DNA from 2 places in the Staphylococcus sp. HMSC071G07 genome. Region 2 is predicted to be linked to the other one. Evidence: predicted binding sites of a transcription regulator. Region 2 holds the regulator's gene; the other holds the start of a gene.
The links. Region 2 encodes LexA, which represses DNA repair genes until DNA is damaged. Its sites were predicted from a motif close to CGAACATATGTTCG; they were not measured.

Region 1 (16,260 bases), on a different contig from region 2:
GTTGTGCTTCACCACCTGATAAAGTTCCTGCTGATCGATCTAATGTAAGATACTCAAGTCCCACATTATACAAGAATTTCAGACGTGAATAGATTTCTTTAAGAATTTGATCTGCAATTGTACGATCTTGACTAGAAAGTTCAAGGTTGTCGTAATAATTTAACGCTTCTCCAATGGAATAAGCTACAACATCGCCTATATTTTTATTTCCTACATAAACAGAGAGTGCTTCACGACTCAAACGTTTACCATGACAAGTTTGACATGTAAGCTGCGTCATATACTTGCTCATCATCTCTCGCGTGTACTCTGAAGGTGATTCATGGTAACGTCGGTTAACGTTGTGAACAACCCCTTCAAATTCCATGGTTCTTTTACGTTTCTGTCCGTTTCTTTGACGGAACATAAATTCAATCTTCTTACCTTTTGAACCATACATTAAAATGTCTTTCTGACGTTGTGTGAGCTTCTTGTAAGGTTTATCCATATCAATTTTATAAACTTCACACACACGTTTAAGTAGCGTTGGATAGAAATCGGAGCTCGTTGGTTCCCAAGGTAATATAGCACCTTCATTCAACGTCTTGTTTGGGTCAGGTACGACTAAATCTAAATCTACACGTAGGATTTGTCCTAGACCATCACATGTTGGACAAGCACCAAACGGACTGTTGAAACTAAACATACGAGGTTCTAATTCGCCTATAGAAAAACCACAGATTGGACACGCATGGTTCTCTGAGAATTTCATCTCTTCGCCACCGATGACATCAACAATGAGCGTACCCTCTGAGAGTTGAAGCGCCGTTTCAATAGAATCTGCAAGACGTGTTTCGATGCCTGGTTTAACTACTAATCGATCGACTACAACCTCAATTGAATGATTCTTGTTCTTATCTAATTCAGATACCTCATTTACATCTGTAATTTCACCGTCGACACGTACACGAACATAACCCTTCTTACTAATATCGTCGATAAGCTTTTCATGTGAACCTTTGCGATGTGAAACGACAGGTGCTAAGAGTTGAATCTTCGTACGTTCCTCTAAATCGAGTATACGATCTGTCATCTGTTGCACTGTTTGAGATTCGATTTCTATACCATGGTTAGGACAATATGGCTTGCCTACACGGGCATACAATAAACGAATATAATCATAAATTTCCGTTACTGTTGCAACAGTGGAACGCGGGTTTTTACTCGTCGTTTTCTGATCAATTGATATCGCTGGAGACAACCCTTCAATACTGTCGACATCTGGCTTATCCATTTGACCTAAGAATTGACGTGCATATGCACTGAGTGATTCGACATAACGTCTTTGACCTTCAGCATAAATCGTATCAAAAGCAAGTGAAGATTTACCTGAACCCGATAAACCTGTCATCACGACGAGTTTATTCTTAGGTATTTCGATATCTACACCTTTTAAATTGTGTGCTCTTGCTCCTCTAATTGAAATGGATGGTTGTTTCATTCATGTCACCCTTCTGCTTTTAATTCAAATAACATATCACGAAGTTCGGCTGCTTTTTCGAAGTCGAGATCTTTCGCTGCTTGTTTCATTTCTTTTTCTATATTATCAATTGTTTTTTCACGCTCTTTTTTAGACATTTTCTTAGGCACTTCGGATTGTTTCTTCTCGTTCGTGTCGTCGTTCTCCACCGTCGCGCTGATAACATCGTGAATCTTCTTATTAATTGTAGTAGGCGTGATATTATGTTCTTCATTAAATTTCATTTGAATTTCACGACGACGTTGCGTTTCGTCTATGGCATGTTGCATAGAATCTGTAATCTTATCGCCGTACATGATTACTTCCCCTTCGCTATTACGCGCTGCACGTCCGATAGTTTGGACGAGAGAACGTTCCGAACGAAGGAATCCTTCTTTATCGGCATCAAGAATTACTACAAGAGAAACTTCTGGTATATCAAGTCCCTCTCTCAAGAGGTTAATCCCTACAATAACATCATACGTACCCATACGTAAGTCACGAATCGTTTCAATACGCTCGAGCGTCTTAATTTCCGAGTGTAAGTAATTGACTTTGATTCCCGCTTCTTTCATATATGTCGTTAAGTCTTCACTCATCTTCTTGGTTAACGTCGTAACTAGGACACGCTCATTTCGCTCGATACGCGTGTGGATTTCACTGAGTAAGTCATCAATTTGATTCTCAGTTGGTCGGACATCAATTTTAGGATCCAATAAGCCTGTTGGACGGATGATTTGTTCCACCATCTCGTCGGTATGTTCCATTTCATACGGACCAGGCGTAGCTGAGACATAAACGAGTTGATTCGTTTTCTCTTCAAACTCTTCAAATTTAAGTGGACGGTTGTCCATTGCACTTGGTAAACGGAAACCGTGATCGACTAACACTTGTTTGCGCGCACGGTCACCATTATACATTCCACGAATTTGAGGTAACGTCACGTGAGATTCATCAATCATAACTAACCAATCGTCACCAAAGTAATCAAGCAATGTATATGGTGTAGAACCTAAAGGACGTAATGTTAAATGCACAGAGTAGTTCTCGATGCCAGAACAGAAGCCCATTTCTCTCATCATCTCTAAATCATAGTTCGTACGTTGCTCGAGACGTTGTGCCTCTAACAGTTTGTTCTCAGAACGCAATTCTTCTAAACGCTCTTCAAGTTCTTTCTCGATGCGTTGAATTGCCACCTTCATCTTCTCATCACGAGTAACGAAGTGGGAAGCCGGGAAGATCGCAAAATGCTCTCTATCTCTGAGCACTTCACCTGTTAAGTAGTTAACTTCACGGATGCGATCAATTTCATCACCAAAGAATTCCACACGAATACACATTTCTTCTCGAGAAGCAGGGAAGATTTCTACGACGTCCCCTCTCACTCTAAAAGTACCGCGTTGGAAATCAATATCATTGCGTGTATATTGAACATCAACGAGTTTACGTAATAACTCACTGCGATCCATTTCCATACCTACTCGAATACTAACTACTAAGTCGCGGTATTCTTTCGGGTTACCTAAACCGTAAATACAGCTGACACTGGCGATGATAATGACATCGTCTCTTTCAAATAACGCACTCGTAGCAGAGTGACGTAATTGGTCAATTTCATCATTAATAGAAGCATCTTTCTCAATAAAGGTATCAGTTGAAGGTACATACGCTTCAGGTTGATAATAATCATAGTAACTTACGAAATATTCTACTCTATTTTCAGGGAAGAACTCTTTAAACTCACTGTAAAGTTGCCCCGCCAACGTCTTGTTATGAGCAATTATTAAGGTAGGTTTGCCTACTTCTTTAATTACGTTACTCATCGTAAAGGTCTTACCTGTACCTGTGGCACCCAGTAAGGTTTGATGACGCTTACCTGCTTTAACGCCGTCTGCAATCTTTTTAATCGCTTGAGGTTGATCCCCTTGTGGTTCGAATTCGGAAGATAACTTAAATGGATGGTGCTCCATATATCATACACTCCTATTGATTAATCGCTTATAATTGTCATCTTTGACACTGCTTATTTCTATTCGCCCGTTATACTTATTCATATTTTAACAGATTCATTATACGAAGTCCAAACGTTTGTTCGCTTATCATCAACTTATTTTGTAGCATAAAAAAGAGTCTGAGACAAAATCAAAATTTACTCAAGAAGTTATCTTAAACTAGCTATTTATTTATCTCAGAAGCAAATTATCTTTAATATATCGGGTCACTTTTCAACATAAAAAAACAAACATAGTTACTTATCTATGTTTGCCTATTTTAAAAATTTTAAACCTGTAGAGCTAGCGTCTAGCCGGCCATATAATAAGAACAGAAATGGAACTGTACAGTTACTCATCATCTTGATGTTTATGAAACTGTAATTGATCGATAATAAGATAACCTGCCGCCAGTGAAACGACATCTATAAATATAATCCACTCATTATGAAAGAAGCCTTTCCAAACAGAGACGCCAATCAATATTAATGTCAGTAATGTGCCAACCCACTTGCTGCGTGTGAGCACACTAAAAAGCACTATCAGTACGCACGGAAAGAACGCTGCCATGAAATACCAAATCAATTCGCTTCACCCATTTCTCTTCTTCAAAATACTTACTCAAGTTGAACGCACTATTATAATATTTCTTCCAATTCATACTTCAATTTCACTAACTTTTAACGTACGAATTTCCTAGATAAGTGGTTATCTAAATTATGCAAGTTTTAGCGTTATTTTTCAAAGTATTTTATAAGAGGATTTGAAATTTATTGTCGTACAGTTAAAGATATTAAACCATCGCATTAATAAAGGAACGACGCTGACACTCTACTCATTTCTTCTACTCCACAAAAAACACGCCAACATCTACCGTAAAACGATAGAAATTGACGCGTCTATAATATTATTTAAATCTATATCCTAGTGGATGTAGCTGTATTGACCTGGGTTTGTAACTGTACGGTATGATTTCTTACCGAAACCGCCATTCCAGTTCATTTCAGAAACGAGGATTGAACCATCATTGTTCTTTCTTTCAACGACTCCTACGTGACCATAGCTACCTGCAGTAGTTTGGAATACTGCACCAACTTCAGGTGTACGGTTTACAGTGTAACCGTTACGTTGCGCAGCATTTGCCCAGTTGTTCGCATTGCCCCAATAGTTACCGATGCCACGGCCTAACTGTTGACGGCGTTCAAATGCGTAGTAAGTACAGTAACCCCAACTGTAAGAGTTAGCAGCATTTGTAGATGCTGGATGATGTACTGTTGCAGGTGCTGAGTAATGTTGTGACGCTTGAGGCGCTTTAGTTGACGTTGTATAACTTTGTGACGCTGTTGGCGTATAAGATTGTGTGTATGATGCTGGTGACGAAGTTTGTCCAGTCGTAGGTGCTGATTGAGTTGCTGGTGCTTGTGTTACAGCTCCTGAATTAGCATTGTAAGATGGTGCTGAACTATTAGCATTGTATGATGCATAGTTTGAATTTGATGCATAAGTCGTACCGCCTTGGCTATAGGCTTGGTATAAGTTATATAAATGCGCAGAACCCTTTTCAGAAAGCGCTAGTAAATCACCTGGATGAATCACATCACCTAAGTAAGGGTTTAATTGATAAAGTTGTTCTACTGTTAAGTCGTGAGCAGATGCGATACCTTGAATTGAATCGCCTGCTTTCACTTCATAAATATCTACATCAGGAATGATAAGATCAGTTCCTGCATTTACTGAATTACTATTTATATTATTAAGAGATTTAAGTTCGTTTGAATTAGTCGCAAATGTTGAAGCTATATCAGATAATTGTGCATCATCTTTCACAGTGTGAACTTGATCTGCAGAGGCAACGCCATGAATTCCGAAAAACAAAGCTGCTGATGAAACTGCTGATAATGTAATCGTTTTCTTCATAATTAGTTCAATCCTTCGCTGTAATTATTTTGTTAAACTTACTATAGCACAATTCTGAGTGGTAATATTATATGTCATCATTATGTAATATAAAAGTGAAATGATCATGCACTTTAATTATCGAACCACTTTCTCCACCCCTTATAATCCTAGTATTATCAAGGGTTTGCCCTAGTTTAGTAAAATACCCTCCATTCTGCTTTGTAACACAACTGCATGAACATTTCATTTAGTTATCTCACTGAAAATGTATACTTACAATATAATTCTCTCCGCTCACTTGTTCACTGCACATTAAACGTTGCCCATCTGTTCCTAAATCCTCCCCCTTTTATACACCCTCTGTAATAACTATATTTTTCAAACTTACAGTAAACTGACTATCAACCTTGCCCTCTCTTAACTTTTACAACCTACTCAAAAAACATAAAAAGAGCAGACAGAAGCGCCTCAAACACTTCCTGCCTACTCACGTTTATAAGTGCGATATTAAGATTCTTGATCAATTTGGCTACGTAAATATGCTTCGATAAACGGCCCAATATCGCCGTCCATCACTGCATCAACTTTACCTGTTTCAGTATTCGTACGATGGTCTTTCACCATAGAATATGGATGGAAGACGTATGAACGGATTTGACTACCCCATCCAATTTCTTTCTGTTCACCGCGAATTTCAGCCATTTCTTGTTCTTGCTCTTCTAATTTAAGTTGATACAATTTCGCTTTCAACATCTTCATCGCTGCTTCACGGTTCTTAATTTGTGAACGCTCGTTCTGGTTGTTAACGACAATACCAGTTGGGTGGTGGGTAATACGGATAGCGGATTCCGTCTTGTTAATGTGCTGACCGCCTGCACCAGAAGCTCGGAACGTATCTACAGAGATATCATCTGGATTAATTTCAATTTCTATTTCATTGTTATCAAATTCTGGAATGACGTCACATGATGCAAATGACGTATGACGACGACCAGAAGAGTCGAATGGTGAGATACGAACGAGACGATGAACACCTTTTTCAGCTTTCAAATAACCATAAGCGTTGTGCCCTTTAATGATAAGCGTCACGCTCTTCACGCCCGCTTCATCGCCTGGAAGATAGTCCGCAACTTCAACTTTGAACCCTTTCTGCTCACAGTAACGTTGATACATGCGCAACAACATGCTCGTCCAATCTTGAGATTCTGTACCTCCTGCACCTGGGTGAAGCTCTAAGATAGCATTGTTAGCATCGTAAGGCCCGTCGAGCAGCAGTTGAAGTTCGAAAGAATCCAACTTACTTTGATAATCTTCCACATCTGACTCTAAATCTTGTTTCATGTCCTCATCGTACTCTTCAGCTAACAATTCACGCGTTGCATCCATATCTTCGAGTGTGCTTTCTAAATCGCGGAAACCATTCACGACTGATTTCAAAGCGTTATTCTTATCGATAATCTCTTGCGCTTTGTTCTGATCATCCCAGAATGATGGATCTGCCATCATCTCTTCATATTCCTGGATGTTTGTCTCTTTCTCCTCTAAGTCAAAGAGACCCCCTAATTTGGTCGAGTTTCGCCGCATAGGCATCGATATTACGTTTGATTTCGGATAATTCCATTCTTATCTCTCCTCATTCACAATTACTTTTTATTCATTTTAACATATATCTCCACTAGGCTGAGTTTTGATTGATAAACGTGGCTACTGTTCACACACTCCTCAGTAAAAAGATCTCAACATCAGCGGTGTCATAAACACCCCGCTCAACGTTGAGACCTTAATCAGATTAGCATGAGCCTACATTCGCTTTATGCCCCATGACAATTTTTATATTTCTTACCACTACCACAAGGGCAAGGATCATTACGTCCTACTTCCTCACCTTTAACGTAAGGTTGTGGTTTCACTTTCTCTTTACCATCTTCAGCATTCACATGTTCTGCTTTACCTAGGTCTTTTGTTTTTTCACGTTCAACATCGTCTTCAACAGTAATTACTGATTTCAAGATATATTTGCTGACATCTTCTTCGATTGCCGTCATCATATCATCAAACAGTTGATGACCTTCGTTTTGATAATCACGAAGTGGGTTCTGTTGACCATAAGAACGGAGATGAATACCTTGTCTTAATTGATCCATCGTGTCGATATGATCTGTCCAGTGTGCATCGATAGAGCGTAGTAAAATCATGCGTTCGAACTCATTGAACTGCTCGCCAATCTTAGAACGTTGACTTTCTAATACTTTTTCAATCTTAGCCCAAACCACTTCAAAGATATCTTCATGGTCTTTACCGCGAATATCTTCAACTTTTAAGTCGCCTTCACTTAAGAATACATCGTCTACGTAATTGATGAATGGCTCGTAATCTGGATCGTCCTCTTCTTCGTTAATGTAATAACGAATCGCTGTTTCGAGCGTAGAACGTAACATACCTTGAACAAGTTCGTCACTGGATTCACTGTCGATAATGTTATTACGTTCGCCGTAAATAATTTCACGTTGTTTACGTAATACATCGTCATATTCAAGAATACGTTTACGCGCATCGAAGTTGTTACCTTCAACACGTTTCTGAGCAGATTCGACTGCTCGAGAGACCATACGAGATTCAATTGGCGTAGAATCGTCCATACCTAAGCGGTTCATCATTTTTTGTAAACGATCTGAACCAAAGCGCACCATCAATTCGTCTTGAAGTGATAAGTAGAAACGGCTGTCACCTTTGTCACCTTGACGACCAGAACGACCACGTAATTGGTCATCGATACGGCGAGATTCGTGACGTTCAGTACCAATAACCGCAAGACCGCCAAGTTCTTCGACACCTTCGCCTAGTTTGATGTCTGTACCACGACCGGCCATGTTCGTCGCGATTGTAACGGCGCCTTTTTGACCTGCTTTAGAAACGATGTCTGCTTCGCGTTCGTGGTTCTTCGCGTTGAGTACGTCATGACGTACGCCGCGTTTCTTCAAGAGATTAGAGATATATTCACTGGTTTCAACCGCTACAGTACCTAAGAGAATCGGTTGACCTTTCTTATGTTTCTCAATGACATCTTCTACTACCGCATCGAATTTACCTTTTTGGCTAATGTAAATAAGGTCTGGTTTGTCGACACGTTGTACCGGTCTATTCGTAGGAATTTGCGTAACTGTCATATTGTAAATGTTACGGAACTCTTCTTCTTCCGTCTTCGCTGTACCTGTCATACCAGATAATTTGTTATACATACGGAAGTAGTTCTGGAATGTGATAGACGCCATCGTCTTAGATTCGTTCTGAATTTGAACGCCCTCTTTCGCTTCAATCGCTTGGTGAAGACCTTCAGAGAAACGACGTCCTGGCATTGTACGTCCAGTAAATTGGTCTACGATGAGCACTTCGCCCTCGTGTACCATATAGTCAACATCACGTTGAAGTGTCACGTGCGCACGTAATGCCGTGTTGATATGACTAATAATTTCTACGTTTTTCACATCGTAAAGGTTGTCGATCTTGAACATACGTTCAGCTTTATCGATACCTTGTTCTGTTAGCTGAACAGATTTCGTTTTCTTGTCATAGTTATAGTCTTCTTCATTTTTTAACATTTTAGCGAACACATTAGCCTGCGTATAGAGTGAAGTTGATTTCTCCGCTTCTCCTGAGATAATGAGCGGTGTACGCGCTTCATCAATTAGAATAGAGTCGACCTCGTCAATGATAGCGAAGTGAAGTGGGCGCATAACACGTTCTTCAGCATAATTCACCATGTTATCTCTCAAGTAATCGAAACCGAGCTCGTTGTTCGTACTGTAAGTGATATCAGATGCATAGGCCTCACGTTTCTCTTCTGTAGATTTGCTGTTCAAGTTTAAGCCTACAGTCAAACCTAAGAAGTTATAGAGCTCTGCCATCTCTTCACTTTGAACACTAGATAAATATTCGTTGACGGTGATAACGTGCACACCACGACCAGCTAAGGCGTTGAGGTATGTTGGCATAGTAGCCGTCAACGTCTTACCTTCACCTGTTCTCATCTCTGCAATGTCACCTTTGTGGATAGCAATACCACCCATGACTTGAACACGGTAAGGTGACATATTAAAGACACGTTTCGCACCTTCACGAACGAGTGCATAGGCTTCTGGCAAGATGTCATCTAACATCTTGTTCTGTTTCTTCACATCTTCTTCAGCATGTAATTTCTCTTGGAATGCTTTCGTCTTTTCCTTGATTTCGTCATCAGTCAATAGCGATATATCTTCTTCTAGAGCAAGCACTTTATCAGCGATTTTGCCTAAGCGCTTAACTTCCTTCTTATTACCATCAGCTAATTTTGATAAAAAACCCATTCTGTTCGCTCCTTTAGCTTTAATAACATCTAAGCTTACAACAATTTATCATATCATTTTTCTGAGTAAAATTGTACTCTCGCACCCCACGCGTGCGATTTATTATTAAAATTATATATCTGTGAGTAAACAACCGTTATTTCTTTTAAAACTTCTAATTGCAATGTTTCTCATTCATAGTACACGAAATCATCATACAACCTAAAATCGTATCATCTTGATAGTTATTTACTCGTATTGTCAATACCACTTTACTTATAACATTTCACTTTAACTTCGCACAACAAAAGCGCGTCTCTGACCATTTCATTTAAGCAATCGTCGACGCGCTCTAGATTATTTATGATATTGTTAACAATTAATGACTCTCGCCACATTGAATGATTATTACTTTATTTACTGACTTGAAAGTCGAGTACTTCTTCTCATCTCATGTCGAGGTTAAACCAGAGTCGTTAATTATTCTTCAGTCGTTTCGATTAAGCCGTATTTACCATTCTTACGTTTATAAACGATACTAGTTCCTTCAGTGTCTCTATCTCTAAAGACGAAGAAATCGTGGCCTAATAGATTCATTTGTAACACTGCTTCCTCAGCGTCCATCGGTTTCAAACTGAACTGTTTAGAACGGATGATTTCAATTTCGTCTTCGTCATCGTCCTTATCCGCTTCAGTGTTGTAAGTCGCTTTGATTTCTTGATCATCAGGCAGTGCCGCAAAGACATCTTGAATACCGTGGTCTCTGTTCTTTCTGTTCACACGTGTTTTATACTTTCTAACCTGTCTTTCAAGTTTGCTAGTGATTAAATCAATGCCTGCATACAAGTCATCATGGCGTTCTTCAGCTCTTAAAGTCACATTCTTAAGCGGAATAGTCACTTCAATCTTAGTCGCTGAATTGTGATACGTCTTCACTTTAACGTGTGCTGTTGCATTCGGAACGTTATTGAAATAGCGTTCTAACTTACCGATCTTCTCCTCGATGTAGTTGCGAATCGCATCAGTAATAGTGAGGTTCTCTCCATGAATTTCAAATCTAATCATTGCAATCGACTCCTTTAAAACCTCTATTTATATATTGTTCCTTACTTATATATTACCACGTTCACCCTACCGTGCAAACGTTAACACTCCTAATTTTCTGATTTTTCTAACATAAAGTTGTGCGCCTGCATTGTGGACCGTCAAACCTGTTGTGTAGATATCATCTACCAATAATATAGATTTGTTTGCAATATTAATTTCACTGTTAAAGGTAAAAGGATTGGCAGAACGCGCTCGCTTCATCTTACCTAAAGCAGACTGTTTTGGACGAATCCGCGTTTCTAACATCTCTGTGTAATGCACCCCCATCTGATCTAACACGACTTTCACTGGACTAAATGTCCGATCGCGATCACGTTCTACTGGCGAAGGAATGGGAACGATGTAATCAAACTGCTCTTGAGGGAGACGCACTTTAGAAGCAATCACTTCCGCAAGCGCCACATCTTTGAGGAATTTGTACTGATGAATGGTTTCACGCACGATTCCCTTATATTGATAAGTGCAATACAGCTGATCGATGAGACGATACGATTGCTCTAGGAAGGTACAGTCGAGACACGCGGCCTCATCCTCTGCTAACACTTTGAGACATCTTTCACAGCGTCTTACGTTTGATGACTCACCCTTTGAGATACGCATGTCCTCCCACTGTTGCTCACATGAGGAACAAATTAAAGGCGTTGCTTTATAGAAATTGAGGATGTGAAGCGGTTCGTGAAACTGATCGTGACATTGCATGCATCTACTCATGAATCCACCCTCTTTCCATAGCGAGTCTATTCATCGCACGGATATCCCGACGCGCCCGTAGCATCTCACCAGTAATACCTTCATGTAAAAATAGCACACGTCCAGTTGGCGCTTCTTTCTTACGCCCTACACGTCCTGCAATTTGAACTAGTGCTGCTTTCTTGAACGTATGGCTGTTCACGACAATGGCATCAAGTTCCGCCATCGTAAAGCCACGTTCTAGAATGGTTGTGGTAAACACAATTCGGTGTTTCCCTTCTCTTAAAGCTTGAACTTTATCGTGGCGTAACGCATCTTCACTATGGACATAAATTAAATCCGGAAACGCATGCTGATAGTGAGTGTAAGCTTGAACCATCGTGTCAATGTGATTGAAGAAGACGAGCGTGTAACGTTGTTGTTCGACTTGTTCTTGAAATAATCGCATAAGTTTGAGTTGGCGACGTCGTGGTTTTAATTTGAAAAGTTGAAACTGTGGAACAGGAAGTGGATGTTGATGAAAGCGCGCAGGTAAGCGAACAACATGTGTTTCATCAAAGGTTTGCAATAAATTGTTGGGCGGTGTGGCCGTCATATAAATAATAGCATGGCGTTCTTTACACGCAGCATGCAACGCTTGGGTCAAAGTCGGATCTCCTGCTAGAGGAAAGGCATCAACTTCATCGACAAAGACGACATCGAAATGTGCTTTAAAACGATATAATTGATGTACCGTCGCGATAACAAAATGGCCATCTCCATGTTGTGTTTGTCCTTTGTACAAGACATCAATCGTTTCAGTCGTAAAAGCATCTTTCAAGCGATAGCTAATCTCGATGACTACATCAACGCGTGGAGATACCACTGCAACGTTATCGCCGCGTCTGCGTGCCAGTTGAATCGCTTCAAAGATCATCTCTGTCTTCCCTGCGCCTGTCACTGCATATAATAATAAATCGTTATAGTTTGTTACTGCGGCAACAATTTCACTCGAAGCATAGGTTTGTTGGGCAGAAAGTTCAAAGGGTAAATGATAGTCCGCTTCACTTTTAAACAGTTCTGAAGCAATCTGATATACCTGATTCACATTGTCCATCCGACCAAGTTGAATACACTTACGGCAATAGCAAACCTCTGTATCTAGCAGCTTAGAATAATAAGTGTAAAAGAACCGGGCATCCCTGTTGCCACATTGCTGGCATATATCACCTTGTTGATTGCGCGTCACGCCGGTAGATGTCTGGCGTACCGTTTCTGTCGTAAGCACATCTAAGTTGTCAATTAATCTTCCGTAGTATTTAATGTCGTAACCTCCTATAAAAAAAGAATGCGCCAAGAGCACGCTTAAGAAGTATGACTACAGTGACTGTCAGTTTATCATTATTGATAGACGCTCAAGCCTTTTCCTCAAAAACTGACCTCACAGTTAACCATACACTTCTTAATATATACTCTGACACATTCCATAATGATTCGTCTTAATGATCTCTAATAATTCGTGGCATATAACCAAATCCGATACCACCTGAACCAAGGTGCGCTGCGATTACAGGCCCAAAGTTAGAATAGATAATGTGCGCATCGGGTCTTTGACGTTTCGCTTCCTCGTACATCCACTCTGCGTCTTCTTCGATATCACCGCCGATGACATAGAGTGTTAAGACATCATAATCTTCAACACGAGCAAGCACTTTCTTCACGATGGCTTTCAATGCGCGTTTCTTCGTACGTACTTTCTCTTCAGGTACGATGAGACCGTCTTCAAATTTCAAGACAGGCTTCATTTTTAACAAATTACCTAACCATGCTTGTGCCCCTGTAATACGGCCACTCTTCTGAAGATTCTTCAAATCATCTACCATGAGAATCGCACCTGTCTCTTCGCGAATAGCAACTAATTCGTCGATAATCGCATCAGGTTCATATCCCTCTTCAATCATTTCAATCGCTCTTAAAGCGTATCCACCTTCAACCATGGCTGCAAGTTTCGTATCAAATGGATGGACGTTAATCCCGTCCACCATGTCTCCAGCTTGCTTTACAGTTTGGTAACAGCCACTTATGCCTGTGGAAATACATATAGCAATAACATCGGTATAGCCCTCATCACGTAATTTCTCAATACGCTTGATAAACTCTCCAATTGCTGGCTGACTCGTTGTAGGGATGGTCTTTTCACTATGCATACGTTCGTAGAATTCTTTAGCGAAAAGCGTGTCCCCCTCTACAAAATTCTCACCGTTTTCAAATGTCACGCTTAACGGTGCAATCTCGATGTGATATTTATCTATAAGATCTTGTGGGAGATAGCTGGTTGAGTCTGACAGTACAGCAATCTTCATCTTAATCCTCCTAAATTATACTTAGCACAATCATACCTTATTTTTCACTAAAAGAAAATTGCTTTTTACATTTAATCTCATCTGCCGTTCAGTGTATAATAAAAGGTATTACAACTTTAAATAGTGCGCGTGAAGACATGATGAGCTTAGAAACCTATGACAGAGACATTTTAACACGAGATGCACAGTAAAATTCACGTAAAGAGAACAAAGGATGTGACGACAGAATGGACGCCATCATAACAGTTAAAAATGAACATACGATTGAAAATGTTATTAATAAATCAAGATTTATCGCTCACATTAAACCTGTGGAGACAGAACAAGAAGCGAAAGACTTTATCGCTCAGAAGAAGAAAGAACATCATGAGGCGACGCACAACTGCTCTGCCTATACTGTGGGCGACCAAATGAACATTCAGAAAGCGAATGACGACGGTGAACCCAGTGGTACAGCCGGTGTACCCATGCTCGAAATATTAAAAAAATTAGATACACATAATGTTTGTGTCGTCGTAACACGTTATTTCGGCGGAATTAAATTAGGCGGCGGTGGGCTTATTCGTGCATACAGTGGTGCTGTACGCGATGTAATCTATGATGCGGGACGTGTTGAGCTACGCAGCGCCCTCCCAACCACAGTGACGATCGGCTATGATCTTACTGGCAAACTTGAATACGAACTGGAATCCACGCCTTACTTGTTGCGCGATACGACGTATACTGATAAAGTAAGCTATCAAATTGATGTCGTTGAAGCGGATTACGACGACTATGTTGATTTTCTTAACCGAGTAACAGCCGGCCAGTATGATTTAGAGACAGGTGAACCTATGCGGTTGCCGTTTGATATTGAGACAAATTAACTTGATGAGTTAACGAAAGCCACTCCCTGATAATAGCAGCGGAGTGGCTTGTTGTTAGTTGTAAAATGTTTTTAATATATCAAACTCGGAAGATAAACTTAGCTTCAAAAAACCCTCATTGAAAACTACTCTCCTCGATGTTTACGCTCCCTCTGTTCAATCAATTTCAACAACGGACGATAGTCATCATCAATCAATCCAGTGAACTCTACAATCAGTTCAATCGTAATTACGATGAGAATGAGCATCATGAGTACGCCCCATGGTTGTGATAAGTACAGAATAATACTAGATAGACTAAACATGAGTGCAATGGAGTAAATTAGCATTACGGTTTGTCGGTGCGAATAACCAAGTTGTAATAACTTATGATGCAAATGAGATTTATCTGCTTGCATAATATGTTGTCCTTTCTTCACGCGACGTATCATTGCAAACAATGTATCGATAAACGGTACTGCGAGGATGACAATCGGGAAGAATAGCGATACAAAGGTAATATTTTTAAAACCTAAAAGAGATAAGAAACCGACGATAAAGCCAATCAGCAACGCGCCACTATCTCCGAGGAAAATCTTCGCTGGATGGAAATTGAATACTAAAAATCCAAGTAACGTACCGAAAAGTACACTACAAATCATAATAATGAAGATATTCCCTTGTAAGATAGCGATAAAGCCAATCGTTAACAAGGCGATTGCTGAGACGCCTGAAGCCAAGCCATCTAAACCATCAATTAAGTTAATCGCGTTCGTAATTGCAATAATCCAAATTACTGTAATGGGTACGCTCAAGATTCCAAAGTGAATCGTTGGACCGATGGGTAGCGAGATGAAATCAATCGTCACACCATAGAAGACTACGACGAGTGCAGCCACAATTTGTCCAGCTAATTTCACAAGTGGTTTCAAATCGTAAATATCGTCAATTAAACCGACGAGATAGATAATTACCGCGCCGATAATCAGTGGTTTCACTTCCGTTTCAATAGGATGGCCTAACCATATACCAATGAGAAATGAGAATAGTATAACTGTACCACCTAAAACCGAGATAGGTTGCTTATGTATCTTGCGATAATTGGGTTTATCTACAATTCCTAATCTATAAGATATCTTAATAATAATAGGCGTTATAATTAAACTGACTATCATAGTGAATAATACGAGCAATAATGTATACATCAGTTCACCTTCAAATATATAAGTTTCGTGAGGTTGGTGAAAGCAAGTCTGTGAGGTGAGGATATGGGTAAAATCGCACACACTTATACATAGACTTAACTTACCCTTTACGTTCATTTTACTTTACTATGCTACAATATGTCACTTGAAGATATAATAACGCATATACTTTTAATAAGACAATCCATATCATTGTAGATTGTTAATTTAATCTTGAACTTATTTATTGCTATGGATAATTATCAATCGTTCACACTAATATAGCTGCATCATTTTGCGATAGAGCAAGTGCCAGATACATAATTTTTATCATTGTTTACTTTCATGAACTTTTCAACTCCACTCAATTAAATAGAATCTT
Region 2 (16,260 bases):
CTTGGTGTACGATACCTGTTGCAGGTGGTACAGCTTTATAGTTATCGAAAGCTTTAGTTGCCCAGTTTAAGAATTGGTAACGTTCATAGTTACGTTCGAATTCTAATTTCATATTTCGTTCTAGTGCATCAGGATTTGCATAGCTATCAACTTGTACAGAGTGGTCGATAACTAAATCAACTGGCACTTCTGGATTGATCTTGTTTAAATCCCCGCCTACATCATTCATAGCTTTACGTAATGATGCTAAGTCTACTACTGCTGGTACACCAGTGAAGTCTTGTAAGATAACACGTGATGGTTTGAAAGGAACTTCACCTTTAGCACCTTGAGTAAACTCTGCTAAAGATTTAATGTGTTCGTCAGTAATGACATGACCATCTTCTTGTCTTAATACTGATTCTAATAATACTCTGATTGAATATGGCAATTTAGATACTTTAGTTAAACCTTGGTCTTCTAAAGTACTTAAATCATAGTAAGTATATGATTTACCGTTAAGATCAAACGTCTTTTTCGCTTGCTCTTTCATATTTGAAGCCATATTTATCCCCCCTGAACCTTAATTTTTATATGCCTTAACTAAATTGTATAATTATATATTCATGAATACAACTGTCTAAAGCTAGAAATAGCCTAGTTTACCTTTTGATTTTACAATCAGTATGTATAACTTTTCCTTATCATAAAATAGCTCTATCATAAGTTATTTTTATCAATTGAGAATCATTATCACTTATCTTGTTTTGTTTTTAGTTTTTCGTTTGGGTGAGTAAAATTCTATTTTCATGGGATTGAATTTAGGTCGTATATATGAGCCATTATTTCGGGAAGTTTATGTGTGGGAGACAGATTAGAATAATTATAATGTGCGTTTATTTTTAATGCTTAAAAAGTATGATTTGGATGGCGATTTCTGCCAAATTGTTAGAAAGAAAGTAGAGACAGTGGAGTTGTAGGAGTACATTAATACGCTGACAAACTATGTACTAAGAAAAATACTTTAAAACTGTTAAAAATAACGGGAGCTACGTGATAGTAACTCCCGTTAAGTGCCTCAAATTATTTATTTTGTTTTTCGGCATTTCGACGTGCTTCTCTTTTTTCGAGAATATCATCTTCATAGTCCTGTTGTTGATATTGAACATATTCTTGAAGACGATGTTTATTAGGCGTCAATGTTAAGCCTAAGAATTTACGTTCTTGGTTTGCGTCTTTGTAGAATGAAATCATCATCAGTATAACCACTATAGAGAACGGTAAGGCACTAATAATCGCCGCACTTTGGATAGCGTTTAATGCTTGTGATCCATCGCCACCGCCTGCTAATAGCAGAATGAAGGCGATAAGGGCTTGTGCAATACCCCAGGATACCTTGATGGTATTACGTGGTTCTAATGTACCGAATGATGTTTGCATACCAAGTACGAACGTTGCTGAGTCGGCTGAAGTAATGAAGAATGAGCCGATCAATACTAATGCAATAATGGATAAAGCCATACCCATTGGTACATGGTGGAACACACCAAATAATTGAGTTTCTGGACTCATTTCAAATAATTGTTTATGAGATTTACCAGTTTCAATACCTAGTACACCAAAGACACTGAACCATACGAAACTTACTAATGCTGGAACGAGTAATACACCCGCGATAAATTCTCTGATTGAACGTCCCTTAGAAACACGTGCGATAAAGATACCAACGAATGGACTCCAGCTTAACCACCAGCCCCAGTAGTAGAATGTCCAAGTTGTCATCCACTCACGTTTTTGTCCATTTAATGGAGCTGAGTCAAATGTATTGAGTAAGAATGAATTAAATAAGTGACCTATAGAGCTAGTCATGAAGTTAAGAATAAGCACTGTTGGTCCAATAATAAGCACTGCAACCATCAAGATTGCACCTAGACTAATGTTTAAGTTACTAAGGTATTGGATACCTTTACTTAAACCTGACCAAGCACTTGCAATGAATAGGATTGTAACTACAACGATAATAATCGCTTGTACCCATTCATTATTAGGTACTCCGAATAAGTAATGTAAACCACCGTTGATTTGAAGCGCACCCATACCAAGAGATACGGCAACACCAACGAGAGTTGCAAAGACTGCAAGTACGTCAACAATAATTCCGATTGGACCTTCAACTTTATTACCTAAGAGTGGGCGAAGTGTTCTTGAGATAAGACCAGGTTCGCCTTTTCTAAATTGAGCATATGCTAGTGCTAAAGCAACTACACCATAAATAGCCCAAGCATGGAAGCCCCAGTGGAAGAATGTTGCACGTAATGATTCAGTATATGCAGCAGGGGATCCTTTGTCAGCTGTTGGTGGTGACATAAAGTGACCCATTGGCTCAGCTGCACCATAGAATACTAAACCAATTCCCATACCGGCACTGAATAACATCGCAAACCATGAAATTGTATTAAATTCAGGTTTGTCATTAGGTTTACCGAGTTTCAACTTACCGATAGGACTAAAGATTAAGAAGATACAGAAGAATACAATAATCGTTGTTAAGATTAAGTAATACCAACCTAATTTGTCAGTAATCCATAGCTTAATCGTGTCCGTTACTTCACCGAATTTCGCAGGGAAAACGGCACCTAATATAACGACGATAGCAACGATTATTGCACTGTATATAAAGACAGGCGAAATCTTCTTCTTACTATCGTACTGATTAGAAGAATTCATAACTAATTACTCCCCTTCCTATTAAATTGTCAAACCGAAAAAGATTTATTAATTTGTGACACAAATTAATACTACCATTCCATAAGCTACCATATAGAATAACAAAACTCCACAATCTAATCAAATTTACTTTTATGTAGCATTCCCTTTTTTTGAGTTATAAGGTATAATTAAAAAACTATTAAAACTATTTTTTAGTTGGAGGTAATTAAGCATGTTAAAGGAATTTAAAGAGTTCGCCTTCAAAGGAAATGTACTAGATCTCGCTGTAGCTGTAGTTATGGGTGCAGCTTTCAATAAGATTGTCACAGCGCTAGTTACGTACATTATCATGCCTTTAATCGGACTTATTTTTGGAACAGTAGACTTTGCGAAAAGCTGGTCGTTTATGGGTATTAAATACGGTATGTTTGTCCAATCAGTTATTGACTTCTTAATCATTGCTTTCGCATTATTTATTTTCGTTAAAATCGCTAATACATTAATGCGTAAAGAAGAAGAAGAGGAAGAAGAAATAGAGGCGAATACAGTACTATTAACTGAAATTCGTGATTTACTTCGCGAAAAGAAAGATATTTAAAACAACGAAGCAGTTATAATCTTGAATACACTATGGGTCGAAGTAAATTATATTTATATTGGAGAGGAAATCAATAAGCGATTTCCTCTCTTTTCTATTACTGTTTAATCAACTTCGTGTAACTTTCTCTCTGACTAGATGTAACTTGTAAAATAAGTGGGATACGTTGTTTTAATTCAGAAACATGAGAGATAATACCTACCAATCTACCTGTAGACTGTAAGTTTATTAAGGTATCTAACGCAGTATCAAGTGTTTCTTGATCTAAAGTGCCGAAACCTTCGTCAATGAAGATGGACTCTAAAGCGATACCCCCTGATTCTTGTTGCACAACTTCACTCAAACCGAGCGCAAGTGCTAAAGAAGCTTGGAAAGTTTCTCCTCCTGATAAAGTGCTAACATGTCTCTCTTTATTAGAATGCGCATCGAAAACATTAATTTCAAGGCCACTATACCCTTGCGAAACAGATTGTTTTCTTACAAGTTGGTATCTCTCGCCAGTCATTGAAGATAATCTCTTATTAGCCTGGCTTAATATTTGAGTTAAATAATGAATAAGTACATAATTCTCAAGTTTTAATTTCGTTGCATTTTTACCTGTTATGACATCAGATAGCTGTATCATTTCGGTTTGATTTTGTAATTCATTATCTAACTGATTAACAATTGCTTTAATTTCTTTGAATTTTTGATTATTAAATTCTACTTTATACGTGTGATGATTATACTTCTCTACAATTTCATTAAATTGTTGTTTACTCTTCTGATAGGTCTCTTCAACTTCTATTAAATCTAATTGTTTCTTATCTTTTAAGTCTTCTTTAAGATTTTGAATGATGCCTTCAAGAGATTGTTTTTCTTTTTCATAACTCTCAACCTGTTGTTCATATCGAGTTTGATATTTTGTTTTATCAACAGCTTCATCAATTTCTTGTTGGGTTTCGAAACCAATTCGTGTCATTTCATTGCTAATTTGCTCATCTAATTCTTGCTTTTCTTGTTGTAAGTTTTCAAAAGTATCATTGAGATACTTAATATTATTTTGAGTTAATTCAAGTTGTTGTTTCTCCTCCTTAACATGGTCCTTAGTATCATTAAACTGTTTAGAGTATTGTTCTAAATCACTTTGATGAGATTGATAACTTTCTTTAAATTGTTCTATGTCAGTGTATTCTGTCGTTGTTTCGAAATCATTGATTTTAGTTTCTTCTGATTTAAATTGATGTTTAAAATTGAGTAAGTCTGTTTCGATTTTACGCTGTTTATTCACCAATTTTTCCTGTTCTTCTTTTTGTTTTTCTATAAACTGATTGTGTTGCTTTTGTTTCTTTAAACGTGCTTCGAGATTTTCTCTCATTGATTTTAAGCTCTGAACATCTTCCATCGTTTTATTAGACTGAGCTAACTTAGGTAATTCTTGATTAATGTTATCAATACTATTTAATAATTTACCTTTTTTCTCCTGTAATTCACTAAGTTGTTTTGCAATTTGCTCCTGTTTAAATTGATCTTCTTTCATTTGGTCGATATCAATATGTTCGCTTAAATCAGTAACTTCATTCCCACATATAGGACAAGTGTCTCCTATTGTCACTTGCTGTTGAAGAGTTGAAACGAGTTTCTCATAATTATCAAAATCTAAATTCAATAAATTGGTTTGCGTATGTTTGAAATTTTCTTCTAGTTTTTTATTTACTTTTTCTAAATGTTTCTTTTCTTTCGAAAGTAAACCAATTAAATTTTCTCTTTGAGAATTCTCTTCAATCTCTTGTGTAACAAGTCTTTCTTGGTCTTTTAATTGATAAATATCGTTATTGAAATCATTTATAATCTCATAGTTAAGTTCTTTATCTTTGATATTAAGCGCCAACTCTTCTAAATTAACATTGACCTCATTTTGTTCATTTTTTAAATCGGTAATTTTTTCATTTAATTCATTTATGTTCTTATAGGCTTGTTGGTAGGAGTCAATATTTTTAAAGAACAACTTGTTTTCAGTTAGAAAGGTTTCAATATGCTTGTAGTAGTCACTTTGTTCTTCAAGTGAATTTAATTTTTCTTCATATTCTTGAATACGTTTTTCTTGTAGTTTCGATTTATTTTTAGCTTCATCTATTTTCATTTGACTATCAGAAATCTTTTTAGATACGCTTTTATGCTGTTTCATATATTGTGATAGCAATTTAACTTCATTAATTTCATTTAAATATTGTTTAATCTTAGCTATTTCATCTTTTCTTTCTAACAATTTATTATATTGATTTTCGTATTCTGATAGCTTTTTATAGTTCTGTGAAAGTGTTTTTTGTTCTTCGAATATCTTTAAATGTTGATTAAGTGTTTTTTCATGTTCATTTTTATTATGAAACAAGTGCGTTAGTATATCATTCGCTCGATGCTCAAAACTTTTAATAGCCTCAACAATCCGCTTCGTTTGATTGGCATCAATGTTTTTTAAAGCTTGCAAATCTTCATCATTAAAATCATTAACATCGTCCCAATTATCTTGGAACTTTCGATATAAATCATCAATTTGTTGGCGTACTTGATCCACATTTTCCTTTAATGTATTCTGTATCACTTCAAATCTTTGACTATTAAAAAGTGTTCTTAAAATTTGTTGCTTTTCTAAACTACTTGAAACTAAGAATTTTTTAAATTCGCCTTGAGGTAAGATAAACAATTGTCTAAATTGATCAGCATTAACGCCTAGTCTTTCTTTAATAAATTTATTACCATCTTTAATCGTGCTCTCAATTAGCTCATAATCATTATTTGTTTTTCTATAAACAGTCAGATGTCCAGGTGTTTCAGATTTATTACCTTCTTTAGTAAACTTCCCTTGTCTTTCCACTCGAAAAATTTCTGTACCTAGCTTGAATTCGAAAGCAATTTTTAATGCCTCATTTCTATCAGCAAAGTGACTTCGCAAATCTCCTTTGTCACGATCTTTTGTAGAAGCCTCGCCAAAGAGCGCATATACCATCGCATCAAAAATCATCGTCTTACCAGAACCCGTTTTACCGCTGATTAAAAACAGTTGATTGTTAGTTATTTGTGTGAAATCAATCTGTTCTTTAATAAAAGGACCAAAATTATTCATTGTTAGCTTTAAAGGTCTCATAATTAATACTCTCCTTTATCGATTTCTTCAAGCACATCGGTAATCATTTTAGATTGGTTGTCGGATAATAACTGATTTGTGACGTGTCGATAGAATTCATTAATGATTTCAAAGTCACTTTTTTGATGCATTGTATGATCAACTTCAAATTGATTAAGTTGCTCATTCATTTCATTATTAATTAGGGATAAAGTATTAGGAAATATATTTTTTAATATGGACATAGGATCAGTAACGTGAGACATATGGCTTAATCGAAACTGCATATAGTTATTTTTATTCTTAACAAGTAGTCGTTCTTGAACCACGTCCTCATAGTCCCCAGTCACAATTTCTAATTCACGTTGAGGATCTAATTTTTTAAAATAACCTTTAATCTCGTTATCCTTAATTGAAATAATACGATATCCTTTGGATTGATTCACCTCTGAAAATGAGTACTGTAATAGTGAACCACTATATTGGATATACTCAGAATTAATACTAAATGGGTGATGAAGATGACCTAGCAGTACGCGATCAAAACTTTCGAAATAACGCTCATTAACTTCTTCAACTGTACCTATTGTTATTTCTCTTTCTGAATCAGAACGTATGCCTCCTTGAACTGTTAAATGCCCAATCAGTATATTAATTTCATTACTATTTAGATCTTCAGTCATAAGGTTAATTAATTGAGTAATACCTTGTTGGTATGTTTGAATTTCATCATCGTTTAAGAAGTCTTTAATTTCAGCGAGTGTTGCAAAAGGTAATGTATAGAAGTTAACGTCATTTATAATAATCGGTTTCTTGATATCTTCTAATGACGTTCTAATATGTAAATTAGATTTACTAAACCACTCTGCTCCATAGTTTAATCGCGCTTTACCATCATGGTTACCATTAGTAATAATTAACGGAATGTTTAATTCTAAATTTAATTCAGCAATTGTCTGTTCAAGTAACTTTACTGCATCTTTATTGGGATAGCTTGTATCATAAAGGTCGCCAGCGATGACGATTACCTCAGGTTGTTCTTCTTTCATCTCTTCTACAAACTGTTTTAATATATATTCTTGGTCTTCTAACAATGACTTTCCATTCAAAATTTTACCTAAGTGCCAATCAGCAGTGTGTACTATCTTCATTTCAACCTCTCCTATACAGAACGTTTGTTCTCTTTTATAATATTACAATTTCTAAATCATAGCAAGTAATTTGAGTGGCTCATTTTACACTATTTCTCAGCCAACAAATATAGAAAAAGAGTAGCCTCACTTTAAATCACCTTGGACTAAAGTAAAGAACTACTCTTTCTCATATATTAAGTTAGAGATGCAGTGGCTTGTTAAATTTGAGAACTTTTATTTATTAAACCACTCAGATATTTTATTCTTAATCTCATCGAGTTTAGAATTGACTTTATCTAACTCTTCTTGCATCTTGCTTTCATTTCCGTTGTTTCTCTCTTGTTGTGCTTTATCTAGATTATCGGCAGTATCTTGATAATCATTCGCTACTTTTTGAGACTGCTCATCACTAGTTTTAGACTTCAAATCATTAATCTTTTGTTTAAGTTGGTCTAATTTAGACTGAGTATCTTCTTTGTTGTTTTGGATACTATCTTTAGTTTCTTGAATTTGTTGTTTAATATCGTCAGATTGTTTCTGAACATAATCTTTATCTTCGTTACTTGGCTCTTTCTGTTCTGTTTGTTGGTTATCTGAATTTGTATTCTGTTGATCATCATGAGTTGTACAAGCTTTTACAACGAAGATAACTACCACGATAAGCAAGATGATTAAACCGATACTTAGCCATTTTGTCATTGACTTTCGTTTATTAATCTCATCACGTTGTTGCCAATCGCGTTCACGATCACGGTCAGTATAGTAATCTTCTGGTCGACTTTGAATCCGACGATCCTCATCGTAAGTTTCTTTGTTTCTCTCATAGCGACTCATGCTATTTCTGCGATAATCATCATATAATAATCTGCCAAATACTCGATATTCTTCATTATCGTTAATAGTGTGTGTATTAAGTTCAGTATTCACTCTACCATTTTTATCTAGAGCGATTATTTTCCCATCATCTTCAATTTTTAAAATTTGTGGGTAATTTTTTAAATCTTGATTGCTCATAATCATTCTCCTCTATTTTATTGATGTACTAATAGAGTTAGTTAACATACAATACTATTGCTCTACCCACATTATATAGGAAAATAGTTCACAAGACATCCTTTATAGAGTGACTTTGCTAACATTATAGTCGCTTCTCATAATTGCGTGTAAATTATCTCCGCTACCTGTTTTTTTAACTACACCAATCATTTTAGTAGAACCAACTTTTTTAGGTTTACATACACTATTAAATTCTTCATTTAGATAACTATTATAATCCAATATAATATCGTTTATTTCATCATCTGAATCATCATCGAATTTTGAAGTTTCTATTCTAGAATTTTTTGTAGTACCTTTCACCGCTTTCACTTCAGTAGTCATCGTTTGTTTTTTGGGTTCTTTGTATTTTAATTTTTTAGCTTCTTTTAACTCTTTCTTATTATCTTCTTTAAATTTGTCATCATCAGAAGAACTTAAATTTTCGTAAAGGTCAATTTTTTTTCGTTTAGCATCTTTGAACGCCTTTTTATCTTCTTTTTTTGCCATTTTAACTAAATCTTTATCACTTTTTTTCTCAGCTTCCCCAACGTTCATATGTTTTTCTCTAAAGTTATACAAAGTAGCCTTTCCATCTTCAATATTTGCAATACCGTCTAAATATTGATCTTTATCTATTTCATCATCGCTATCTTCATAGAGCAATACTACATGATTACCTTTATTAAGTTGGTCAGTAAAACTAACTGTCTTCCCTTTTTTATCACTCTTGCTTTGGCCACAAGCCCCTAAAATAAAAATAGTAGATAAAATTAATACTAAAAATTTCTTCATAATATAAATCCTCCGCTATATCTATTTGGAATAATATTTCCATGATAGATGATAACTTAAATTCAATAAAATGATAATACTTTTTAGGAAATTAATTCAAAAAAGTTCGACTTTATACGAATAAAACCGTTTACCTAATTAAAGATAAACGGTTTTAATATTATCGAATCATTTGTTTTTGTAACTTTTTAAATCTATATAACATTGCTAAACGCCAAGGTACAATCATACTGAAAGCTAATAAAAAGAACATACCTGCGAGCTGTCCTGGGTCAATCGTATTACTAACAAAAATCTTAATGACAGTTCTTATTACTAGTAAACTAATCAAAATAATTGGAAAGGCTTTAGATCTCTTCATATAAATCTCACTGCCTTGAACTTCAAATTTGGATGTCCAAATTAATACACTTGAAAAAATCACGCCAAGTATTATTGATTCTAGAATTTCCATACCAGTGAGTCTAAAGTAAGGAACGACATACATTAATGCACCAGTTGCCATGAAGAAAGGTGGTAAGATTATTTTCTTTTCATTAACTGGAAATTTCTGAGCTTTCATTCGTATGATAATAACTGCAATACCCATTAAAAAGGCGAAAGCTATGGAGAATATAAGATAAAGCACGTTTACACCTTCTTTTATACACTTATGACTTATTCATAGTCGACATTATACCACTAACACCTTCTAATATCAGTAAATTTAATGAGTTAATTTTTAACATATGACGTCCTATTTAAAATGTCTACATCGTATTCTGACATAATGAGAAAGAAGAAGGGCTAAAAGCGACACAATACATACGCTTCTAGCCCTTTTATGCAAATTATTTACCTTTTTTCATCTTGCTATCCATGTTTTTATTCATCATTGTCATCATTTGATTTATTTTTTTGTGTGAAGGTTTTTGACCCATTTGCATCATCATCATACGTAACATTTCTTCATTAATTGGTGGGTTCTTTTTAAAATAGTCCATCATATATTTTCTAGCTAAGAAGAAACCGCCAATTAAACCGATGATGAGTGCAAGGACAATTAATAAAATTGCTAACCATGTTGCCATAATCTCACCCACTTTCTTTATCCGTTTGCATTTTACTAAATAAATAGATTTAATTCAAGATTATCCTCAAATCTACTGTTACTAACTTTTAAAGTATACCAACTATGGTGAGATATTGTAAACATGCTTTTTTTAAAGGAGTAGAACATAACAGTATTTATACTCTACTCCTATAAAAAAGCAAAGATTAATTAATTATTACTTAGAATGTTTGAATTTGGTTTAGGATATTTTCTTTAGTAAAGCCATATTTTTCAACTACTAAACCACCTGGCGCACTCGCACCAAATTCATCAATAGCAATGACTTTACCTTCTGTACCGACATATTTATGCCAACCTAGGGAGGAAGCCATTTCAATCGCTACACGTTTAGTAATATGCTTAGGTAAGATTTGTTCTTTGTATGCTTCATCTTGTTGATCGAATGCGTGCCAGTTAGGCATTGAAAGAACACGGACACCTTTGTTTTGAGCATCTAAATCTTTAGCTGCTTCAACAGCAAGACTTACTTCTGAACCAGATGCTAATAATAAGTATTCTACTTCTTGTTCTGATTCATACACAACATAAGCACCTTTGCGTACACCTTTTTCAAGATCTTGTTGATCTACATCCAATGTTGGTAAGTTTTGACGTGTTAATACTAGAGAAGTAGGTGTAGATTCAGATTCTAATGCGACTTGCCAAGCTACACGTGTTTCGTTACCATCAGCCGGACGAATCACGTTCATATTAGGAATGGCTCTAAGTCCAGCTAATTGTTCGATTGGTTCATGTGTAGGTCCATCTTCACCGACAGCAATAGAATCGTGAGTGAAAATAAATGTAGAATTTAATCCCATGAGCGCTGAAAGTCTTAATGCCGGTTTCAAGTAGTCACTAAACACGAAGAACGTCGCTCCATAAGGATGAATACCACCGTGAGCAGCCATACCATTTACCGCTGCACCCATAGCAAATTCACGTACACCAAACCAAATATTTTTACCTTCAGGATGATCTTTGTCAAAATCTATGGCTTCTTTAACATTAGATTTATTTGAACCAGCTAAGTCGGCTGAACCACCAAAGAATGAAGGAACACTTTTACTAAGTGCTTGAATAATTTCACCAGAATCAGCACGTGAAGCTGCGTTATGCTCACTATCAAAATGAGGTAACTCTTGTTCATATTGTGATGGTAATTTACCGCTAATAGCTAATTTGAATTCTTCACCTAAATCAGGATATTCATTTGAGTATGCTTCAACTAATTTGTTCCATTCATCTTCATTACTATTCGCACGTTTTAGCATCGTATCTTTAAAGATTTGATAAACTTCATCTGGTACATTAAAACGTTTTTCAGGATCTAAACCATAATTTTCAAACGCTACTTTTCTTTCATCATCGCCTAAAGGTGCACCATGAACACCATGTGTTCCTTGTTTATTTGTAGCACCAAATCCTATGATTGTCTTAACTTCAATAATTGTTGGACCTTGTTGAGTTTTAGCTTGTTGTATTGCCCCATCGATCGCTTCAATGTCATTACCATCTTTAACTAAGATGTGGTTCCAACCATATGATTCAAAGCGTTGTTTAGTATCTTCAGAGAAGGCTTTATTTAAGTCACCATCTAATGAAATATCATTTGAGTCATAAAGAACAATTAGTTTATCTAATTGATTATGACCAGCAAACGATGCTGCTTCGTGAGAAATGCCTTCCATGAGGTCACCATCTGAGGCTAAAACGTAGGTATAGTGATCTATAACATCATAGTTATCTTTGTTAAATTTACCAGCAAGATGTTTCTCTGCTAAGGCCATACCAACTGACATAGCTAATCCTTGACCTAGCGGACCAGTAGTAATTTCTACGCCTTCAGTATGTTTAAATTCAGGGTGCCCAGGTGTCTTAGAGCCCCACTGTCTAAAGTTCTTCATTTCTTCCATTTCTAAGCTACCTGAAATATGAAGTAAACTATAAAGTAAAGCTGAACCGTGACCAGCTGATAGAACGAATCTATCTCTGTTGAAATAATTACTAGATTGGGGATTAAAATTTAAGTGACGTGTCCATAATGTATATGCCATTGGCGCTGCACCCATAGGTAGGCCTGGGTGTCCAGAGCCAGCTTGTTCAATTGCATCTATACTCAGTGCTCTAATTGTATCAATAGCTAATTGATCTTGTTCGTTAAACATCTATATGACTTCCTTTCTAAACATCTACTTATCAATTATTATAACTTAATTGAAAATAGCTTAACAAAAGATTCACCTTTTAGTAATATAAGCACTTTCACTATTAATTTAAATTAATCTTTCTTCTCAGAATCTTGATTTTGTTCTCTCATTTTTTTGACTTTCTCCGGTGTTACATCATTACCTTCTGGATCTATCACTTTTGTATTTTCAATTTGTTTCTTAAATCCTTCTCTAAATGAACGTAAATATTCTTTACGTAATTTCTCTTGTTCTTTCTTTTCCTTTTCAGTTAATCCTTGTTCTTTTTTCTTTTTAGCTAATTCATTAATGCGTTCGATATTAAGACTATCTTTACCTGACATAATTAACCTCCTTAGGTGACGAATTTATACGAAGAATATACCAAAAAAGTGAGCCAAACTAAAACAGTTTCGCTCACTCTTCATCTTCCTAATATATGATATATTAATTTGCTTTAGCAATTAAAGGTTTAGAGACATTTTCATCTTCTTTATATTGACTCGGTAAGTCATCTTGAGCTTTTAAATGTTCAGTTCGCTTTTCTTGTTCGTGTTGAGCCGTAGAGCTAGAAATACTATGATCCGTCATTTCGTACGTCTGTTCCGTTGTTCCATTTACATTTGCGCTAATAAAAAATATAGTACAAAGGACTACAGTAGCAATAAACACCGCAATATAAGGACTTAAATGAAATTTATTTATCAAAGTCAATTACTCTCACTCCTAGAACGTTTGTTTGTATTAATAACTTACCAGAACATAAGTTCTCTGTCAACACTTAAACGAACAAACGTTTGTAAAAGGCTATAAAGCATGCTATAATTGACTCAAACCTATTTAGGAGAGTGCCTATAATGAAAGAATTAACTAAACGTCAAAGTGAAATATTCGATTTTATCAAGTATGTCGTACAGAACAAAGGTTACCCACCAAGTGTTCGTGAAATAGGAGAAGCAGTTGGACTTGCTTCTAGTTCTACAGTACATGGACATTTATCAAGATTAGAAGAAAAGGGTTATATTAGACGAGACCCAACAAAGCCGAGAGCCATTGAAATTGTTAATGAAGAATTAGAAGATGCTATTGATATTGAAGAAACAATACAAGTTCCTGTAATTGGTAAGGTTACTGCGGGTGTACCTATAACAGCAGTCGAAAATGTCGAAGAGTACTTCCCATTACCTGAACATTTTACATCAACACATAATAGCGATATCTTCATATTAAATGTCGTAGGAGATAGTATGATAGAGGCTGGAATTTTAGACGGCGATAAAGTCATTGTACGCAGCCAATCTATAGCTGAAAATGGAGATATTATTGTAGCGATGACAGAAGATGAAGAAGCGACTGTTAAACGTTTCTTTAAAGAAAAAACACGTTATCGTTTACAACCAGAGAATAGTACAATGGATCCAATATATTTAGACCAAGTAAGCGTATTAGGAAAGGTAGTAGGATTATTTAGAGAAATGTAAATGACGTTACTTCCATGACACTCTCATCTAAATAATTTACGACGTTTCATTATACACGATTAAAAGGGAGCTAAGCCTAGCCTAACTCCCTTTTAATCGTCTTTTTTATCTAATACATCTTTAATTTTATCTAAAATATCTTCAGTCTGCTGTTTCTGTTTATTAGACATATTTTACTCATCCTCACAGAAGTTACTTACCCTTGTTCGTCACTTTCAAACATTCAATAAATCTCAGTTTAATACGTGTAGTTTTCAGTCCAATAAGGTTGATCTCCGTCATTGAAATCTACGCCTACACCGATATTTTTAAACTCTTTTCTCAAGATGTTCTTTCTATGACCTAATGAATTCATTAAACCTTGGTGCGCATAAATACTACTTTGCTGACTAGAAGCGATATTTTCACCAGCCCCATTGAAACTGATACCATCATGTTTTAAACGGTCGAATGGTGATTGATTTGATTTATTAGTATGATCAAAGTAGTTATTATCGACCATATCCTTACTGTGCTTTCGAGCCACTGTAGCGATATCATCATCAAACGTTAATGTATTTAAACCGCGTTGTGCTCTCTCAGCATTGATCAAATCAAAGTTCTGTTGTTCAAAGCCGCGAGCAAGATGCGACGAAGGTTGCCCGTATCTAGACTGCAAACGTTGTTCCATCTTATCGCTAACTTGAAGTAATGCCGTCACGTTATTATGGTTATGTTTATCATAAAATACTGTCGTATAGATATTATCTTTATGGAATGTATCATAACCATCATTATTTTCTTCATATCTAACATGATTTTTTTCTTTATACTTAATAGGATCGCCTAATTTATCTCTGACTACAGACTTAGGGCTACCATATTTAAGTTTTTGCTTAGAAGAAATTAAATTTTGGTTCGTATATAAAGCGTTAACTTTATGATCTAAATAACTTACCATAACAAAGTTCTTATAATGCGCGTCGTGATACGCATACCATTTAGTTCCGTATTCGTTACTCGTTGTACGTTGCGCTTTACCTAATTTGTTCTCTACCTCTGATTGCGTCATGTTAAGTTGAATGTTGTTGACTGCAAATTCCTGCTTACTTGGTACCTTTAAAGCTTCATTGCTTACTGAGGTTGATCGTGTCCATTTCTCTAACTTAGCTTGAGCATTGTCATGGAGTTGTGTTAAAAAGTCTGGCTCTTTGAAAGGGATAATCAATACAAGTAACAAGAGAAGAACGACATAAGAAAATAACCTTTTAATTATAAGCACCTACCTTACACATATTTTTATAATAGGAAATTAAATTTAGTTATTTACATAGTAATTCCTTTCTTGTCGGTTGTAAATTATTACCAACTTGACTTTTTAACCCCAGGTATTTGACCTTTATGTGCATGTTCTCGAAACGCAATACGTGACATTTCAAATTTACGCAATACACCTCGAGGTCTGCCTGTCACTTTACAACGTCGTGTTAAGCGTGTTGGCGAGGAATCTCTCGGTAATTTTCTTAATGCTTCATAATCTCCTTTCGCTTTCAACTCTTTACGTAAGTTGTAATATTTGTTTACGAGTGCTTCACGTTTTTGTTCTTTTGCTATTTTTGACTTCTTAGCCATTATTTTCTACCTCTTTTCTTAAATCGTAATTATTACGTTTTAATACTAGCATAGAATTTTTCTTTTGCAAATGATTTATTTCACTGATTTAACTTAACCTTCTATCACTAGCTGAAATATTAATGAGTGACGTCATTATCTAAACTAAGATTAAGCCTCTACGTTAATCGTCTAAACAAATCATTTAATCAAACTAAAGATATCATTTCTGTCTCGTTTCATATTGCACTCATCATCAGACCGTGATATAATTCTAAATCGTAAACATTACTACTATTTTAAAATAAGAAAGGATGATTAATATGCGCGTCAATATCACACTTGCTTGTACTGAATGTGGCGACCGTAACTACATCACTACAAAGAATAAACGTAATAATCCAGAACGTATCGAGATGATGAAATATTGTCCAAGACTTAACAAGCATACTTTACACCGTGAAACTAAATAATCATTTACGTGCTATGTCTTGATAATACGACACTAAAGTTGTGCTCAATAGCGTTATTGTTAAGAATAGATGTTGAGGTAGA

Region 1: the regulator LexA is predicted to act here: its motif matches at 3,580-3,593, upstream of uvrB (excinuclease ABC subunit UvrB).

Annotation. Positions count from the first base shown of each region.
Region 1 is NZ_KV804768.1:423,458-439,717, forward strand. Features, by position in the region: gene uvrA (excinuclease ABC subunit UvrA) at 1-1,480, opposite strand, end outside; gene uvrB (excinuclease ABC subunit UvrB) at 1,486-3,468, opposite strand; gene HMPREF2802_RS06435 (CsbA family protein) at 3,841-4,074, opposite strand; gene HMPREF2802_RS06440 (CHAP domain-containing protein) at 4,414-5,406, opposite strand; one part of gene prfB (peptide chain release factor 2) at 5,896-6,936, opposite strand; one part of gene prfB (peptide chain release factor 2) at 6,938-7,009, opposite strand; gene secA (preprotein translocase subunit SecA) at 7,200-9,731, opposite strand; gene hpf (ribosome hibernation-promoting factor, HPF/YfiA family) at 10,191-10,775, opposite strand; gene HMPREF2802_RS06460 (ComF family protein) at 10,842-11,528, opposite strand; gene HMPREF2802_RS06465 (DEAD/DEAH box helicase family protein) at 11,521-12,594, opposite strand; gene fakB1 (fatty acid kinase binding subunit FakB1) at 12,986-13,849, opposite strand; gene HMPREF2802_RS06475 (YigZ family protein) at 14,077-14,715, shown strand; gene HMPREF2802_RS06480 (glycosyltransferase family 4 protein) at 14,841-15,899, opposite strand.
Region 2 is NZ_KV804750.1:353,340-369,599, forward strand. Features, by position in the region: gene acnA (aconitate hydratase AcnA) at 1-544, opposite strand, end outside; gene HMPREF2802_RS01710 (BCCT family transporter) at 1,063-2,706, opposite strand; gene mscL (large conductance mechanosensitive channel protein MscL) at 2,921-3,286, shown strand; gene sbcC (exonuclease subunit SbcC) at 3,384-6,410, opposite strand; gene sbcD (exonuclease subunit SbcD) at 6,413-7,540, opposite strand; gene HMPREF2802_RS01730 (OmpH/Skp family outer membrane protein) at 7,757-8,536, opposite strand; gene HMPREF2802_RS01735 (hypothetical protein) at 8,639-9,352, opposite strand; gene HMPREF2802_RS01740 (CcdC family protein) at 9,513-9,980, opposite strand; gene HMPREF2802_RS01745 (YneF family protein) at 10,183-10,422, opposite strand; gene tkt (transketolase) at 10,625-12,613, opposite strand; gene HMPREF2802_RS01755 (DUF896 domain-containing protein) at 12,727-12,978, opposite strand; gene sosA (DNA damage-induced cell division inhibitor SosA) at 13,082-13,348, opposite strand; gene lexA (transcriptional repressor LexA) at 13,492-14,115, shown strand; gene HMPREF2802_RS01770 (CAP domain-containing protein) at 14,354-15,334, opposite strand; gene rpsN (30S ribosomal protein S14) at 15,457-15,726, opposite strand; gene rpmG (50S ribosomal protein L33) at 16,029-16,178, shown strand.